2 regions of the Pseudaquabacterium inlustre genome follow, and region 1 is predicted to be linked to the other one. Evidence: predicted binding sites of a transcription regulator. Region 1 holds the regulator's gene; the other holds the start of a gene.
What was found. Region 1 encodes FliA, which starts transcription of late flagellar genes. Its sites were predicted from a motif close to CTAAAGTTTNNNNNNNNNNNGCCGNTA; they were not measured.
Positions count from the first base shown of each region.

Region 2: a site for FliA is predicted at 1,898-1,924, ahead of flgM (flagellar biosynthesis anti-sigma factor FlgM). Genes of this name have one in related genera too.

Region 1 covers NZ_JBBUTH010000001.1:298,398-306,151, forward strand. The annotation lists gene AACH10_RS01425 (CTP synthase) at 1-869, shown strand, start outside; gene kdsA (3-deoxy-8-phosphooctulonate synthase) at 886-1,743, shown strand; gene AACH10_RS01435 (DUF1330 domain-containing protein) at 1,763-2,071, shown strand; gene eno (phosphopyruvate hydratase) at 2,153-3,439, shown strand; gene ftsB (cell division protein FtsB) at 3,485-3,760, shown strand; gene pnuC (nicotinamide riboside transporter PnuC) at 3,757-4,419, shown strand; gene AACH10_RS01455 (AAA family ATPase) at 4,416-4,973, shown strand; gene AACH10_RS01460 (RNA polymerase sigma factor FliA) at 5,002-5,715, opposite strand; gene AACH10_RS01465 (MinD/ParA family ATP-binding protein) at 5,746-6,570, opposite strand; gene flhF (flagellar biosynthesis GTPase FlhF) at 6,628-7,754, opposite strand, start outside.
Region 2 covers NZ_JBBUTH010000001.1:27,235-34,988, forward strand. The annotation lists gene flgC (flagellar basal body rod protein FlgC) at 1-311, opposite strand, end outside; gene flgB (flagellar basal body rod protein FlgB) at 360-773, opposite strand; gene flgA (flagellar basal body P-ring formation chaperone FlgA) at 984-1,811, shown strand; gene flgM (flagellar biosynthesis anti-sigma factor FlgM) at 1,978-2,268, shown strand; gene AACH10_RS00130 (hypothetical protein) at 2,318-2,734, shown strand; gene hslO (Hsp33 family molecular chaperone HslO) at 2,741-3,721, opposite strand; gene AACH10_RS00140 (gamma carbonic anhydrase family protein) at 3,738-4,265, opposite strand; gene AACH10_RS00145 (ferritin-like domain-containing protein) at 4,352-5,164, shown strand; gene AACH10_RS00150 (nucleotidyltransferase domain-containing protein) at 5,181-6,305, opposite strand; gene AACH10_RS00155 (HprK-related kinase A) at 6,337-7,257, opposite strand; gene AACH10_RS00160 (hypothetical protein) at 7,611-7,754, opposite strand, start outside.

The sequences.
Region 1 (7,754 bases):
TCTGCATGAAGCTGCAGCTTCTGACCAAGCCGGCCAACCTGCAGCGCTGGGACCACCTGGTGCACGAGGTGCTGCATCCGAAGCACCAGGTCACCATCGCCATGTGCGGCAAGTACACCGACCTATCGGACAGCTACAAGTCGCTGAACGAGGCGCTGCGCCACGCCGGCATCCACCACCACGCCCGCGTGAAGATCGAGTACGTCGACGCCGAAACGCTGACGCCCGACACCGTGGACAGCCTGGCCCAGTTCGACGCCATCCTGGTGCCCGGCGGCTTCGGCAAGCGCGGCATCGAGGGCAAGATCCTGGCCGCGCAGTACGCCCGCGAGCACAAGCTGCCGTATCTGGGCATCTGCCTGGGCATGCAGGTGGCCACGATCGAGTTCGCACGCCATGTGGCCGGCCTGGCCGACGCCAACTCCACCGAGTTCGAGCCCGCCACGCCGCACCCGGTGATCGCGCTGATCGACGAATGGCAGGACCGTGACGGCACGATCCAGAAGCGCGATGCCAGCAGCGATCTGGGCGGCACCATGCGCCTGGGCGCGCAGAGCTCCGACGTCAAGCCCGGCACCATCGCCTTCGAGATCTACGGCGCGGTGGTCACCGAGCGCCACCGCCACCGCTACGAGGCCAACGAGAAGTACCTCGACCAGCTGCAGAAGTCCGGCCTGGTGATCAGCGCCATCACCCAGCGCGAGAAGCTGACCGAGATGGTCGAGCTGCCGCGCGAGGTGCACCCGTGGTTCGTGGGCGTGCAGTTCCACCCCGAGTTCAAGAGCACCCCGTGGGACGGCCATCCGCTGTTCATCGGCTACATCGGCGCGGCCCTGGCCCATGCCGGCAAGCCGGCCGTGACCGACTGATCAGGGAGCGCGCGCGATGCAACTGTGCGGATTCGACGTCGGCCTGGACCGGCCCTTCTTCCTGATCGCCGGCACCTGCTCGATCGAGAGCCTGCAGATGTCGCTCGACGTCGCCGGCACGCTGAAGGAGGCCTGCACGGCGCTCGGCATCCCGCTGGTCTACAAGGGCTCGTTCGACAAGGCCAACCGCTCGTCGGGCACCAGCCAGCGCGGCGTGGGCCTGGACGCCGGCCTGAAGATCCTGGATGAAGTGCGGCGCCAGACCGGCCTGCCGGTGATCACCGACGTGCACGACGAGGCCCAGGTGGCCCCGGTGGCCGCGGTGGTCGACATGCTGCAGACCCCGGCCTTCCTGTGCCGCCAGACCGATTTCATCCGTGCCGTGGCCCAGTCGGGCAAGCCGGTGAACATCAAGAAGGGCCAGTTCCTCGCGCCCTGGGACATGACCAACGTCATCGACAAGGCGCGGGCCGCGGCCCGCGAGGTGGGTCTGAGCGAAGACCGCTTCCTGGCCTGCGAGCGCGGCGTGAGCTTCGGCTACAACAACCTGGTGGCCGACATGAGCAGCCTGGCCGAGATGCGCAAGTCGGGCGCGCCGGTGGTGTTCGACGTGACCCACTCGGTGCAAAAGCCCGGCGGCCTGGGCGGCAGCAGCGGCGGCGCGCGCGAGATGGTGCCGGTGCTGGCGCGTGCCGGCGTGGGCGCCGGCGTGGCCGGCCTGTTCATGGAAACCCACCCCGAGCCGGCCAAGGCCTGGTCGGACGGCCCCAACGCCGTGCCGCTGAAGCACATGCGCGCGTTGCTGGAGCAGTTGGTGGCACTCGACCGCGTGGTCAAGAGCCGGCCGCTGCTGGAAAACGACTTCGCCGCCTGACCCCGACCGGAGCCCCGCCATGCCCGCCGCCTACCTGATCGTCGAATCCAACATCAGCGACCCCGAGGCCTTCAAGCGCTACATGGCGGCGGCGCCCGAGGTGGTGAAGGCCTTCGGCGGCGAGTACCTGGTGCGCGGCGGCCGCATGGCCGTGCAGGAAGGCGACTGGACACCGGCCCGCCTGACCGTGCTGCGCTACCCCAGCTTCGAGGCCGCGCAGGCCATGTACAACAGCCCCGGCTATGTTGCGGCCCGTGCCCTGCGCCAGGGCGCCACGGCCTGCTTCAACATGGTGCTGGTCGAAGGGGTGGACGCGCAGCCGGTCTGAGCCGCCGCCCGCCCGAGAACCCCGCCTCGACCCGACCCGACCCGACCCGAGAATTCCAACTCCACTTTTCTGAGGACTTGCATGAGCGCCATCGTCGACATCGTCGGACGTGAGATCCTGGACAGCCGCGGCAACCCCACCGTCGAGTGCGACGTGCTGCTGGAAAGCGGCGTGATGGGCCGCGCCGCCGTGCCCTCGGGCGCCAGCACCGGCAGCCGCGAGGCCATCGAGCTGCGCGATGGCGACAAGGCGCGCTACCTCGGCAAGGGCGTGCTCAAGGCCGTCAACCACATCAACACCGAGATCTCGGAAGCCGTGCTGGGCCTGGATGCCGCCGAGCAGGCCTTCCTGGACAAGACCCTGATCGACCTGGACGGCACCGAGAACAAGAGCCGCCTGGGCGCCAACGCCATGCTGGCCGTGTCGATGGCCGTGGCCCGCGCCGCGGCTGAAGAGAGCGGCCTGCCGCTGTACCGCTACTTCGGCGGCATGGGCGGCGTGCAGCTGCCGGTGCCGATGATGAACGTCATCAACGGCGGCGCCCACGCCAACAACAGCCTGGACCTGCAGGAACTGATGATCATCCCCGTGGGCGCGCCGTCGTTCCGCGAGGCCCTGCGCTGGGGTGCCGAGACCTTCCATGCACTGAAGAAGATCCTGCACGACAAGGGCATCAGCACCGCCGTGGGCGACGAGGGCGGCTTCGCCCCCAGCGTCGAGAGCCATGAGGCCGCCATCCAGCTGATCCTGCAGGCCATCGACATGGCCGGCTACACCGCCGGCGAGCAGATCGCCATCGGCCTCGATTGCGCCGCCAGCGAGTTCTACAAGGACGGCAAGTACGTGCTGGAAGGCGAAGGCGGCATCGCGCTGACCGCCGCGCAGTGGACCGACATGCTGGCCAGCTGGGTCGACAAGTACCCGATCATCAGCATCGAAGACGGCATGCACGAGGGCGACTGGGACGGCTGGAAGCTGCTGACCGAGCGCCTGGGTGGCAAGGTGCAGCTGGTGGGCGACGACCTGTTCGTCACCAACACCAAGATCCTGAAGGAAGGCATCGACAAGGGCATCGCCAACTCGATCCTCATCAAGATCAACCAGATCGGCACGCTGACCGAGACCTTCGCCGCCATCGAGATGGCCAAGCGCGCCGGCTACACCGCCGTGATCAGCCACCGCTCGGGCGAAACCGAAGACTCCACCATCAGCGACATCGCCGTGGGCCTGAACGCCGGCCAGATCAAGACCGGCTCGCTCAGCCGCTCGGACCGCATGGCCAAGTACAACCAGCTGCTGCGCATCGAGGAAGACCTCGGCGAAGTGGCCGTGTACCCCGGCCGCGCCGCGTTCTACAACCTGCGCTGACCGGCGCAGCCGCGCACCCACCGCGACGACGAGAGGCGGCCCGCCATGCGCTTCGTCACCCTGGCGCTCGTGGCCCTGCTGGCCGTGGTGCAGTACAGCCTGTGGCTGGGTGACGGCGGGCTGCGCCACGTGGCCGCCAAGCAGCGCGAGCTGGACGGCAAGCTGCGCGCCAATGCCGAACGCCAGCGCACCAACGAGCGCCTGCTGGCCGAGGTGGACGACCTGCGCCAGGGCCTGGAGATGGTGGAAGAGCGCGCGCGCAGCGAGCTGGGCATGGTCAAGCCCGACGAGGTGTTCGTGCAATACCTCGCCAAGCGTTGAACAGCCTGCTCGCCGCGCTGTCCGACGCCCTGCTGCAGCCCCTGGCCGCCCCCGGCGGCAGCCCGATCACCGGGCTGGAGCTGGCGGCCTGCGTGCTGTCGGTGTGGATGGTGGTGTGCAATGCGCGCGTCAACCCGCTGGGCTGGCCGCTGGCCATCGCCAGCTCGGCGCTCTACGCCTGGCTGTTCGCGCACAGCAAGCTGTACGGCGAGGCCGCGCTGCAGGGCGTGTTCATCGCCGCGGCGCTGTGGGGCTGGTGGCAGTGGCTGCGTGGCACCGGTGACGACGGCGCGCCGCTGGCGGTGCGCCGCCTGGGCCGCGGCGGCCTGCTGAAGGTGGCGCTGGCCACGCTGGCCGCCTGGCCGCTGCTGGCGCTGCTGCTGTCGCACGCCACCGATTCCGACGTGCCCTGGCTCGATGCGCTGCCCACCGTGGGCAGCCTGGCCGGCACCTGGCTGCTGGCCCGCAAGTGGCTGGAGAACTGGCCGGCCTGGGTGATCGTGAACCTGGTCAGCATCGGCCTGTTCGCGGTGAAGGGCCTGTGGCTCACCGTGGGCCTGTACGCGCTGTTCACCGCCATGGCGCTGTGGGGCTGGAAGGCCTGGGCGGCGCTGGCGCGCGCGCCAGCCGCCGCACCGGCCAGCACGGCCCGCCCATGAGCGGCGGCACCACGCCGCGCCCGGCCCGGGTGATCGGCATCCTGGGTGCCGAGAGCACCGGCAAGACCGCGCTGGCCCAGGCCCTGGCGTCGCAGCTGGCGGCGGCCACCGGCCTGCGCTGCACCTGGGTGAGCGAGTGGCTGCGCCACTGGTGCGAGGCCGAGGGCCGCACGCCCCGGGCCGACGAGCAGGCCGACATCGCACGCGCGCAACATGCGCGCATCGACGCCGCGGCGGCCACGCACGACCTGGTGATTGCCGACACCACGGCGCTGATGACGGCGGTCTACAGCCAGCAGTTCTTCGGTGACGACGGGCTGGACACGCTGGCCGTGGCCCTGCACCGGCGCTGCGACGCCACGCTGCTGACCGCGCCGGACCTCGCGTGGCAGCCCGATCCGCTGCGCGATGGCCCGGCCGTGCGGGCGCAGGTGGACACGCGCCTGCGCGACATGCTGACGCGCCACGCCCTGCCCTGGCACGGTGTGCAGGGCCTGGGCGCGGCGCGGGTGGGATCGGCGCTGGCAGCACTGGCGCCGCTGCTGGCTCGCTGAGACGGGCGGCAAGGCGCCGCCATCCTCATCACCAGGTGCGCAGGCGCGAGCGCAGGCGCGCGATGCTCTGGCTGTGCAGCTGGCACACCCGGCTCTCGGTCACCTTCAGCACGGCAGCGATCTCCTTGAGATTCATGTCGTGCTCGTAGTACATGCTCATCACGTACTGCTCGCGCTCGGGCAGGTTCTTGATGGCCTCGACCAGCGCCTCGCGCATGCGGCGGTCTTCCAGCAGGGCCAGCGGATTGGCTTCCTCGTCGGCCACATGGCGGTCGAGGTAGTCGTCGTCGCCGTCCTCGCCGGTCATGTCCTCCAGGTAGACCAGCTGGGTGCCACGCACCTTGCCCAGCAGTTCCTGGTACTCGCTGAGCGACATCTCCATTTCCTTGGCGATCTCGCTCTCGCTGGGCGCGCGGCCCAGGCGCTGCTCGAGCTTGTGCACCGCGGCCTCGATGCTGCGCTGTTGGCGGCGTTCGCCACGGCTCATCCAGTCGCTGCCGCGCAACTCGTCGAGCATGGCGCCGCGGATGCGCTGGGTGGCGAAGGTCTCGAACTGCACGCCCATGCTGGCGTCGAAGCGCGACAGCGCGTCGGACAGCCCGATCATGCCCACCTGGATGAGGTCGTCCAGCTCCACGTTGGCCGGCAGCTTGGCGATCATCTGGTGCGCCAGCCGTCTGACCAGCGGGCTGTACTGCTTGAGCAGCGCGTTCGCGTCGAGTCGGCCCTTTTCGGTGTACATGGCGAGGCTCCGGGGGGACGGTACGGTCATTCAGTTCAATCGGCCGGGCTGCGATGCAGGCATCGCAGCGGCATGCAGGTAGGCGTGGCTGGCGCCGGCATCGCCCAGGTCGGCGCCCGAGGGGCGCTCCTGGGGCAGCTGCGCCTGGGCCAGGAAGTGCAGGTCGTCGCTGACGGCGGCGCGCGCCGGCGCGGTGGGGTCGACCACCGCCCAGCAGCCGATGGCGGCGCCCAGGAAGTGGTCGGCGCACTGCGCCAGGCGTTCGGCGGTCTGGCGCGCGCGGCGGGCGGACATGTCGCCCACCACCACGGTGTCGTAGGTCAGCGGGCCCAGGCGCTGGCCCAGCAGTTTCATCGCCGCATAGGCCTCGGTCAGGCTGTCGGGGCGCAAGCCGGCCATCAGCACCGGGCGCGGCGCCCGGCCGCTGAACAGCCGGCGCAGGTCGGACGCGCCGGCATGCACCAGCACGATGTCGGCCTGCGGCGCGGCCACCGACAGCGCCTGCAGGAAGCCGGCGGTGCTGGCGCGGTGGTCCAGGTAGCGCATCGGCAGGCCGCGGGCGGCCAGGTAGCCCACGCTGGGCGACAGGCGTTCGATGCAGGCCGCCAGGTCCACCGCGGCCAGCTCGTGCGGCGCGCTGGCGGTGTCGGCGGCATCGACCACCAGGGTGCGCAGGCCGGCACCGGCAAAGGCCGTGCACAGGCGCTCCATCACCACGCCGCCGAAGCCGACATGCGGGTTGTGCACCAGGGGCACGAAGCGCTGGCGGCTGCCGGCGAACAGCTGCCGCAGGCCATGGGCCTGGTCGACGGGCTGGCGGCGCGGGCGGGCGACGGTGGCGGCGTGCTGGGTCATCGGGGGTACGGCGGCGGTCGGATGGGCGGGGGGTTCGGGGGATCGGGGGATCGGGCCTCAGGCGTGCAGGCCGGTGCCGCGCGCGGCGGCCGCGCCCTGCGCCGCCGGCGTGGCAGCGAAGAGCAGGTTCACGTCGTCGGCGTCCAGGCGCCAGGTGGCCCCGCCGCTGGGACGCAGCGCGCGCTGCACCAGGGCCTGGGCGCTCAGGCGGTGCCAGTCCTCGGGCACGCGCTGGCCGTTGGCCACGCCCACCACGCGGGACTTGTGCCGGATCAGCGCATCCAGTGCCGGGCCCAGCTTGACGGCCTCGTCGAGCTTGGACAGCACCACGCCGTGGCAGCGCGCCACGTCGTAGCCGACCATCACGTCCTCCACGGTCTCGCCCTGGGCCGCGGCATTGAGCACCAGCAGCTTGCGGATGGCCGGGTGCGACAGCATCTCCAGCAGTTCGCGGGTGCGGGTGTCGCGCTGGGCCATGCCGGCCGTGTCGATCAGCACCAGGCGCTTGCTCTGCAGCAGCTCCAGCAGGTCTTCCAGCGAGGCGCGGTCGTGGGCGGTGTGCACCGCCACGCCCAGGATGCGGCCATAGGCGCGCAACTGCTCGTGGGCGGCCACGCGGTAGGCATCCAGCGTGATCAGGCCCAGGTTGTGCGCACCATACTTGGTGGCGAAGGCGGCGGCGATCTTGGCCGTGCTGGTGGTCTTGCCCACACCGGTGGGGCCGATCAGCGCCAGCACGCCCTCGTGGTCCTCGATGGCCGGCTGGCCCTCGTCGGTGACCAGGTTGCGCTCCAGCACCTCGGCGGCCCAGGCCAGGTCGTCGGGCAAGTTGGCGGGCAGCTGTTGCACCAGCTTGCGCACCAGGCCGGGCGACAGGCCGGTGTCGAAGAGCCGCTGCGCCAGCGCCACCTGCTTGGGGTTGCGCTGCAGCTTCTCCATGAAGGCCAGCATGCCGAAACGCTCTTCGATCAAGCTGCGCACCGAGCGCAGCTCGGCCAGCGTCTCGTCCTGGCCCGACAGGTTCACCGGCGTGGCCGCGCGCAGGCCGCGGGCCGGGCGGATGACCGGCGGCGGCTCGTCGTGCAGCGGGGCCTCGTCGTCCAGCAGCGGCGCATGGCGGCGCACGCGGGCGGCCAGGCCGCTGGCGGGCGCTTCGGCCGCGTTGCGGCGCGGACCGCCGTTGA
Region 2 (7,754 bases), 270 kb from region 1:
TTCACCATCTCCTCCACCGGGCTCACGTTGCTGAAGGTCACGTAGCCCTGGGCGTCGGCGGCCGGGTGCTTGGGGTCGTGCACCTTGCGCCCCGGCGTGTCGGACTCGACGACATTGCTCACGCGCACGCCGGCCGAGGTCACCTCGCCCATCAGCGTGGTCTGGAACACCACCTGCCGCGCCTTGTAGGCCTGGCCGTCGGGGCCGGCCACGGTGTCGGCGTTGGCCAGGTTGCTGGCCACCACGTTCAGGCGCTGCGTCTGGGCGCTGACCGCGCTGCCCGAGACATCGAAGATCTTGAACATGCTCATCGCGGTGCTCCTGCGGTGGATCGCTCGGCTCGGGGGGGCACGCCGTCATCAGCCCTGGCTGGGGCTCTTCATGGCGTCGGTGAGCGTGCGCACGGAGCCGTTGATGAAGCGCAGCGCCGCCTCGTAGCGCACGGTGTTCTCGGCGAAGCTGGCGCGTTCGCGGTCGAGGTCGACCGTGTTGCGGTCCACCGAATCCTGGGAATAGCGGGCATACAGCAGATTGGGCGGCTCGCCATCGCTGGTGGGCGCGGTCCCGAAGTGGCCGGCATGCGTGGCGGCCATCGTGCCGGCGGCCTGGGCCTGGCCGGTGGCCTCGCGCAGGGCCTGCGCGAAGTCCATCTCGCGGGCCTGGTAGCCCGGCGTGTCCGCATTGGCGATGTTGCTGGCGATCAGGCGCTGACGCTCTGCGCGCAGCACCAGGGCGTTGGCCTGGAAATCGAGCGTCTGTGTCAGTCGTTGCATGGTCGTCTTTCGGTTGTCGGGGACATCCGGCTGCGGGTTCGCCATCGGGACAGCGCCGCCGGCCATGCGGGCAGGCTGCTCGATGCCAGGGCATTGTGGGCAGGCACGCCGCCGAACATGAGCCCGATAAGCCGGACGATCCGGCGACATTTCCAGGCAACGCGCCACCGCCCCCAGGGCACCATGCGCAGCGTGAACACCATCCTGCCCATGCCCCGTCCGGCTGTGCCGCAGCGTCCAGCGCACCGCGCCTGGCGCCGAGGTGCGGCCGGCGTGCCGCGCCTGGGCCTGGGCCTGGGCCTGGGTCAGAGTCTGGGCCTGGCCGTCGCGCTGGCGCTGCCCGCGCCGGCGCGCGCCGCCGACGAGGCCAGCGCCGTGCCGGCGGGTACCGAGATCGCCCAGTGGATGCGCCAGGCGGCACAAACCGCCCTGGCCTCCCCCGACGACACCGGTGCCGCCACCGCCCCCGCGGCCACGCCGCCGCGCATCGAGGTGGTGGTGGGCCGGCTCGATCCGCGCCTGAAGCTGGCCCCCTGCCAGACCGTGCAGCCCTACCTGCCCCCCGGCAGCCGGGCGATCGGCCAGACGCGCATCGGCCTGCGCTGCACCCAGGGCCCGAAGGCCTGGAACGTCTACCTGCCGGTGACGGTGAAGGTCTTCGCCCGCTCGCTGGTGGCCACCACCGCCGTGCCGGCGGGCACCGTGCTGCAGCGCCAGCACCTGACGCAGGCCGAGGTGGACGTGGCCGCCAGCACCGACCCCGCCATCGGCCAGCCCGACCTGGCCGTGGGCCGCACGCTGGCCCGCAACCTGGCCGCCGGCGATGCGCTGCGCCAGGCCGATCTGAAGCCCCGACTGTGGTTCGCCGCCGGTGACACCGTGCGCGTGGTGGCCATGGGCCCGGGCTTCCAGATCGCCGCCGACGGCCAGGCGCTGAGCCCCGGCATCGACGGCCAGACCGTGCGCGCGCGCATCGACGGCGGGCGCATCGTTTCGGGCGTGGCCACGGCCGACCGCCGCATCGAGGTGCCGATGTGAGCCCCCTGCCCCGGCCGTCCGGCCCGCCCGCCGGCCTCCTCGATCCCCCGAATTACGGGGTGTTTCCGGTTTTCGGCCCAAAAGGCCTAAAGTCCGTCGAGGGGCGGTCGATACCCCGAACATGTCTCAAGGGCGGGCAGTCCGTACGCCCCAGATGGAGTCCACCATGAAGATCGGTCAACTTGATAACAAGGGCGTCACCCCGGCCGTCAGCGAGCGACGTGCCTCGGGCACCGGCAACGCCGGTGGCAAGACGGAAGCCAGTGCCCAGGTCGAACTGTCGGCCACCGTCAGCCAGCTGACGGCCGGCAGCACGGAGAGTGTGTTCGACGCCGACAAGGTCAAGCGCATCTCCGACGCCATCCGCGACGGCAAGTTCGAAGTCAACGCCGACGCGATCGCCGACAAGCTGATCAGCAACGCCCGCGAGTTGCTGGGCAGCGTCGGCAAGTCCTGAGCGCCACCCCATTCCTCACGCGGTGGCCTGACGGCCATCGTCCACTGGCATGCTGCACTCGCCCGCCGAACTGGCCGCCCTGCAAGCCGAGACAGGGCAGCGCGCCGACCTCGACTCCCTGGTGAGTGCGGTCGAGCAGCGCCTGGGCGCGCTCAACGATGCGCTGCGCGACCGCAACGCACCCTCGATCGAGCTGCATGCCAACGAACTGCACCGCGACCTCGCCCGTGCCGTCGAGGCCTTCATGCACGCAGCGCGCCACGGCGGCGTGCCCGAGCCGATGCGCCTGCGCCTGGCCCGGGCCGGTGCCCAGGTGGCCCGCCAGCGCGAAGCCCTGGCCCGCGCCACCGCCGCGCTCGACCGCGCCATCGATGTGCTGATGCCCCCGCCGATCGCTCATGGCGGCGTCTATGGCGCCAACGGCCGCGCCGACAGCCTGCTGCGCGGCGGCAGCCTCAGCGCCTGACCCGCGCTACTGCACCTGCGACGACGACGGTGGCGACTCGCGCCCCGGCGTGAACAGCTCGCCCACGTCCACCGCGTCGAAGCGGTACTGCGCACCGCAGAAGTCGCAGCCCACCTCCACCTCGCCGCGCTCGGCGATGATGCCGTGCACCTCCTCGGCGCCCAGGCTGGTCAGCATGCCGGCCACGCGCTCGCGCGAGCAGCTGCACTTGAACTGCGGCGTCAGCGGCTCGAACACACGCAGCGTCTCCTCCCAGAACAGCCGGTGCAGCACCTGCTCGGGCGCCAGCGCCAGCAGCTCTTCCGAGGTCAGCGTGGCGGCCAGCATGGCGATGCGCTGGAAATCCTCGTTGGCGCCGATGTGCGCCTCGTCGGGGCTGTAGGCCACGCCGCCCGACGACTGCACGCCGCCTTCGATCGGCAGGCGCTGGATCAGCAGGCCGGCCGCCACCTCGTCGTTGGCAGCCAGCACCAGGCGGGTGTCGAGCTGCTCGCTCTGCAGCATGTAGTGCTCGAGCACCTGCGACAGCTGTTGCAGCGGCTCGCGCTGGTCGCCATGCAGCGGCACCACGCCCTGGTAGGGCTGCTGGCCGGGCAGGCGGTCCTGCGGGTCGAGCGTGATCGCACAGCGGCCCTGGCCGTGCACGTTCACCAGCGCGGCCAGACCGGCGCCGGCCGGCACCTCGCCAGTCACCTTGGCGGTGACGCGAAAGCCGAAGTCCGAGCGCGTCTCGGCCACCGCCAGCTTCACCGGCCCGTCGCCCTGCACCTGCAGCACCAGCGCGCCGTTGAACTTCAGATTGCCCTGCATCAGCACGCCGGCCGCGGCCATCTCGCCCAGCAGCGCGCGCACCTCGGGCGCGAAGGCATGGCCGCCATCGCTGGCGCTGGCGCGGCGCGACATGGCCTCGCGCCAGCTGCCCGACAGGCGCACCAACATGCCGCGCACCGGCAGGCCTTCGAACATGAACTTGATCAGCTGATCCATCGTGCGGGCCCGGCGCTCAGCGGTCGATGCGCAGCAGCTGGCCGCGGTGCAGCGCGGCCTGGGCCACGTAGTGCCGCGCGCTCATCTGCACGCGGGCGATCTGCTCGGGCGTGAGCTCGCGCACCACCTTGGCCGGGCTGCCGACGATCAGCACGCCGTCGGGGAACTCCTTGCCCTCGGTGACCAGCGAGCCGGCACCGACGATGCTGTTCTTGCCGATGCGCGCACCGTTGAGGATCACGCTCTGGATGCCCACCAGCGTGCAGTCGCCGATGCTGCAGCCGTGCAGCACCACCTGGTGGCCCACGGTCACGTCATCGCCGATGGTCAGCGGCTTGGCCGTGTCGATGTGCAGCACGCTGCCGTCCTGCACATTGCTGTTGCGGCCCACCGAGATGCGGTCGTTGTCGCCGCGCAGGATGGCGCCGTACCAGACGCTGGCGTTCTCGGCGAGGTGGATGTTGCCGATGACCTGGGCCGAATCGGCCACCCAGGCACTGGGATGGACCTCGGGCGTGCGCTCGCCGAGCTGGTAGATGGCCATGGGTGGCAAGAATCCTGTGAAGCGGGTGGGAGGAAACGACACCGTCCACAACCCCGGCTGCGACGGCAAAGCCTATGATTTTAAGGATGCCGACCGAGTCCACCGCCCTGCCCTGCGTGCGCCCCCACGCGCTGCACGCCCTGCAGCTGACCGATCCCGCCACCAAGGCCGCCGCCGCGCTGGAGTTGTGGCGCGCGCTGCGCGCCGGCGAGCAGCGCATCGACCCGCACGCCGCGCTGGCCGAGCCCCCGGGGCTGCCCGGACGTCCCCCACGCCCGGCCTTGGTGCCCCATGTGCAGCTGGCGCGGCGCTCGCCCTTCACCACCGCCGGCCGTGCGGCGCTGTTGCACGCCATCGCCCACATCGAGTTCAACGCCATCAACCTGGCGCTGGACGCCGTGTGGCGCTTTGCCGGCCTGCCCGAGGCCTTCTACCGCGACTGGCTGCAGGTAGCGGCCGAGGAGGCCATCCACTTCGGGCTGCTGGAGCGCCACCTGCACAGCCTGGGCCACGCCTATGGCGACTTCGACGCCCACGACGGTCTGTGGACCATGACCGAACGCACCAAGCACGACGTGCTGGCGCGCATGGCGCTGGTGCCGCGCACGCTGGAAGCCCGCGGCCTGGACGCCACACCCCCCATCCAGGCCAAGCTGCGCCGCGCTGGCGACCTGGCCGCCGTGGCCATCCTCGACCGCATCCTCACCGACGAAGTGGGCCATGTGGCCATCGGCAACCGCTGGTACCGCTGGCTGTGCGATCAAGCCGGCGTCGATCCCGAAGCCAGCTACGCGCCCCTGGCGCAGCAGCACGACGCGCCGAAGCCGCGCCCGCCGTTCAACCTGGAGGCGCGTCGGGCGGCGGGGTTCACCGAGGCGGAGCTGGCGGCGCTGGGCTGAATGAACCGCCTGCCGGTCAGCGCGCGACCGGCTCGTCCTGGGTGGCCGGGAAATGCCGCATCCAGGCCTTGCGCACCAGGTGCGGCACCAGCAGGTGCAGGGGCATGCGCAGCCAGTGCGAACGCACGTACAGCAACGCCCGCGCCAGCGCTTCGCCGCCCTGTTCCGCACTGGGGTGATGCGGACGCAAGGCCCGGGTCAGCAGCCAGGCCATCGCCACGCGTTGCGGCCATGCAGGCGCCAGGGCCACCACCGCCGCGCGGTGCCCGTCCGGCACGCGTCGACCGAACAGGCGCTCGATGTGGTGCAGCGCATGGTGCAGAGGGACCTGCAGCTTCAACTCGCCCGCGCGCGCCAGCAGTTGCGGCCAGAACCCGTCCTCGACCTTCTCGAAATGCTGCAGCAGCCAGTCCATGTCCAGCAGATCCCGAAGCCCGTGCTCGAACTCCCCTTCCTGGAACAGGTGAACAGCGCTGTGCAGGACCATGTCCACCGGCTGCAGCACACGCCACTGCGGATCGGCCGGATCGATGGGACGAGAGGCCTCGATCAGCCGCGCACCATCCACCGCGAAGCTCGAGGTCGGCGCGGTGATGGTGTGGTGCAGGTCGATGACGGTGCCGCGCTTCACATGAGTCAGCGGCGGAATTTCGTGCATCCACTTCCTGTAGTAGCGCTGGTTATAGAGGTCCCGCTCCTGCGGAATCCAGCCTGCGGCGAGCAAGGCTGACTCGGCCGAGCCGACTTGGACCTTCGGCACCAGCACGTCGATATCCGACACAGTTCGACCGCGCGAAGCAGGCAACTTCAACGCGATGTAAGCGCAGCCTTTCAATACGAGCACTGGCCCCGAGAGCCTTTTCAGCGCATGCTGAATCTGCGCCAGTTCCCACCGAACCGCATGCTGATGCCTGTCGGCCACCTCAGCGGAACGCACCAAGTAGGAGCGGGGACGCTCTGGAACTTCGCCCAGAAGCTCACGTTCCGATAGGCAATTCGCCACGCGAGCCATCAACAGTGCCGACCTCGCCTGTCCGAGCAAATTCGCCCAGTCACTCGCGTGCAACTGAGAGAGCACAGTATCGGAGCGCAGGAGTTTCACCAACGCCTCGGGATCCTCTGACGCAGCCTCCAACTTCATCACAGTTCCAGCCTCACGCTCCAAGCAGGCATCACGCGCGAGCCGAATTCACCAAGTTGTCGAACACCTCCACCGCTTCATCCAAGGTGGAGTAGCGGAAGTCGTAGCAGTCACACCCCTGGACCAAGTCCGCCAACAAATCAAACCCTTCGTCACCCAACTGTGCATAGTTGAAAGCATTGCGCGCAAGTTCAATCACGCTGGTCGCCCGCGACCGTTGCGCCAACTCAGGCGACACATCCGAAACCCAGCGAGGGAACACTATCCACCTGGCGATTGCTGGATGCTGCATGCGCGCCACATGAAGCGCGGGTGCGCGCATGTGTGTGACATCACCCTTGACAGTATTTCTGGTCAGCCGGTTGAACTCAGCATCGGGCGCCCATTCCCGAATCAGTTCAATGGACCGGTTCTTCAGACTCACGGCGCGGCAGAGGGGCCAGATGCGTCCCGACCCGTCACGATCTACGAGGGCCATCTCATCCGAGATCAGCCTCCATCCAGCATGAATGAGACCAGCACACAAGGTGCTTTTGCCCGACCCAGGAGGTGCCGGCAGTAGAACCGCCGCCCCGTTGCGTTCGATCACGGCCGCATGCAACAAGAGATACTGGTGAGCCTGACTGGCCACACACCAGTTCATTGACCACTCCAGCAAAGGGAACGCATGATCTAACGGCATCGGCTCAAAGATAGGCCTGCCATCAAATACGAACCGCGCTTGTGGCCACATCCAGCGACGCAGCCCGCTGCCTGGCATCAAACCGATTGAAAAATCTGTATATTCCTCGGGGTCAGGAAGCGGATAGTCACCATACAAAGTCGCCAACCCGCTGGCGACTGACTCAAGGCTGGAGGCGATTTGAGTGATGAAGGGGCCGGTGCGCAAGCGCAACCGCCCTTGCCGTAGAAACGCCATCAACTCGGCTCGGCCAAGTTCTGCCAGTATCACTCAACAATAGCCTCGATAAGTCCAGCGCGTCTAAGCTCGTTGAGTGCACTGGAGAGCAAGTCATCAACGCCAGACAAACTAGACGGCCCCATTAACTGACACAACCAGCTGGCCAACGATGCGGTACCCACTGGCTCACTGATTATCCTGTCGAGAACCAACGCCACCACCGAGCCCATGCAGTGAACTGCACCTGATCCAATCTCATGAACCAACCACTCCCCGTCAATTTCCCGCCATGAAAAATCAGACGCAGGTAGCGCTGCCCAACGCTCATCGACACTCATCGGCCACGCAGCCAGAGAATCACTCAGAAATCCTCGGATTACATATTGAGAAATTCGCGCGCGAATTCACCCCCACAACTTCTTAAGAAATGCTAAAAAATTAGCCGAGCCAGCGCCGTAATACTGATCGACAACCTGCTCCTTGGTGTACGGGAATGTCACCATGCCGTTACCACTGATGCGCGCATTGAAGTTAGCAGTAACCCAATA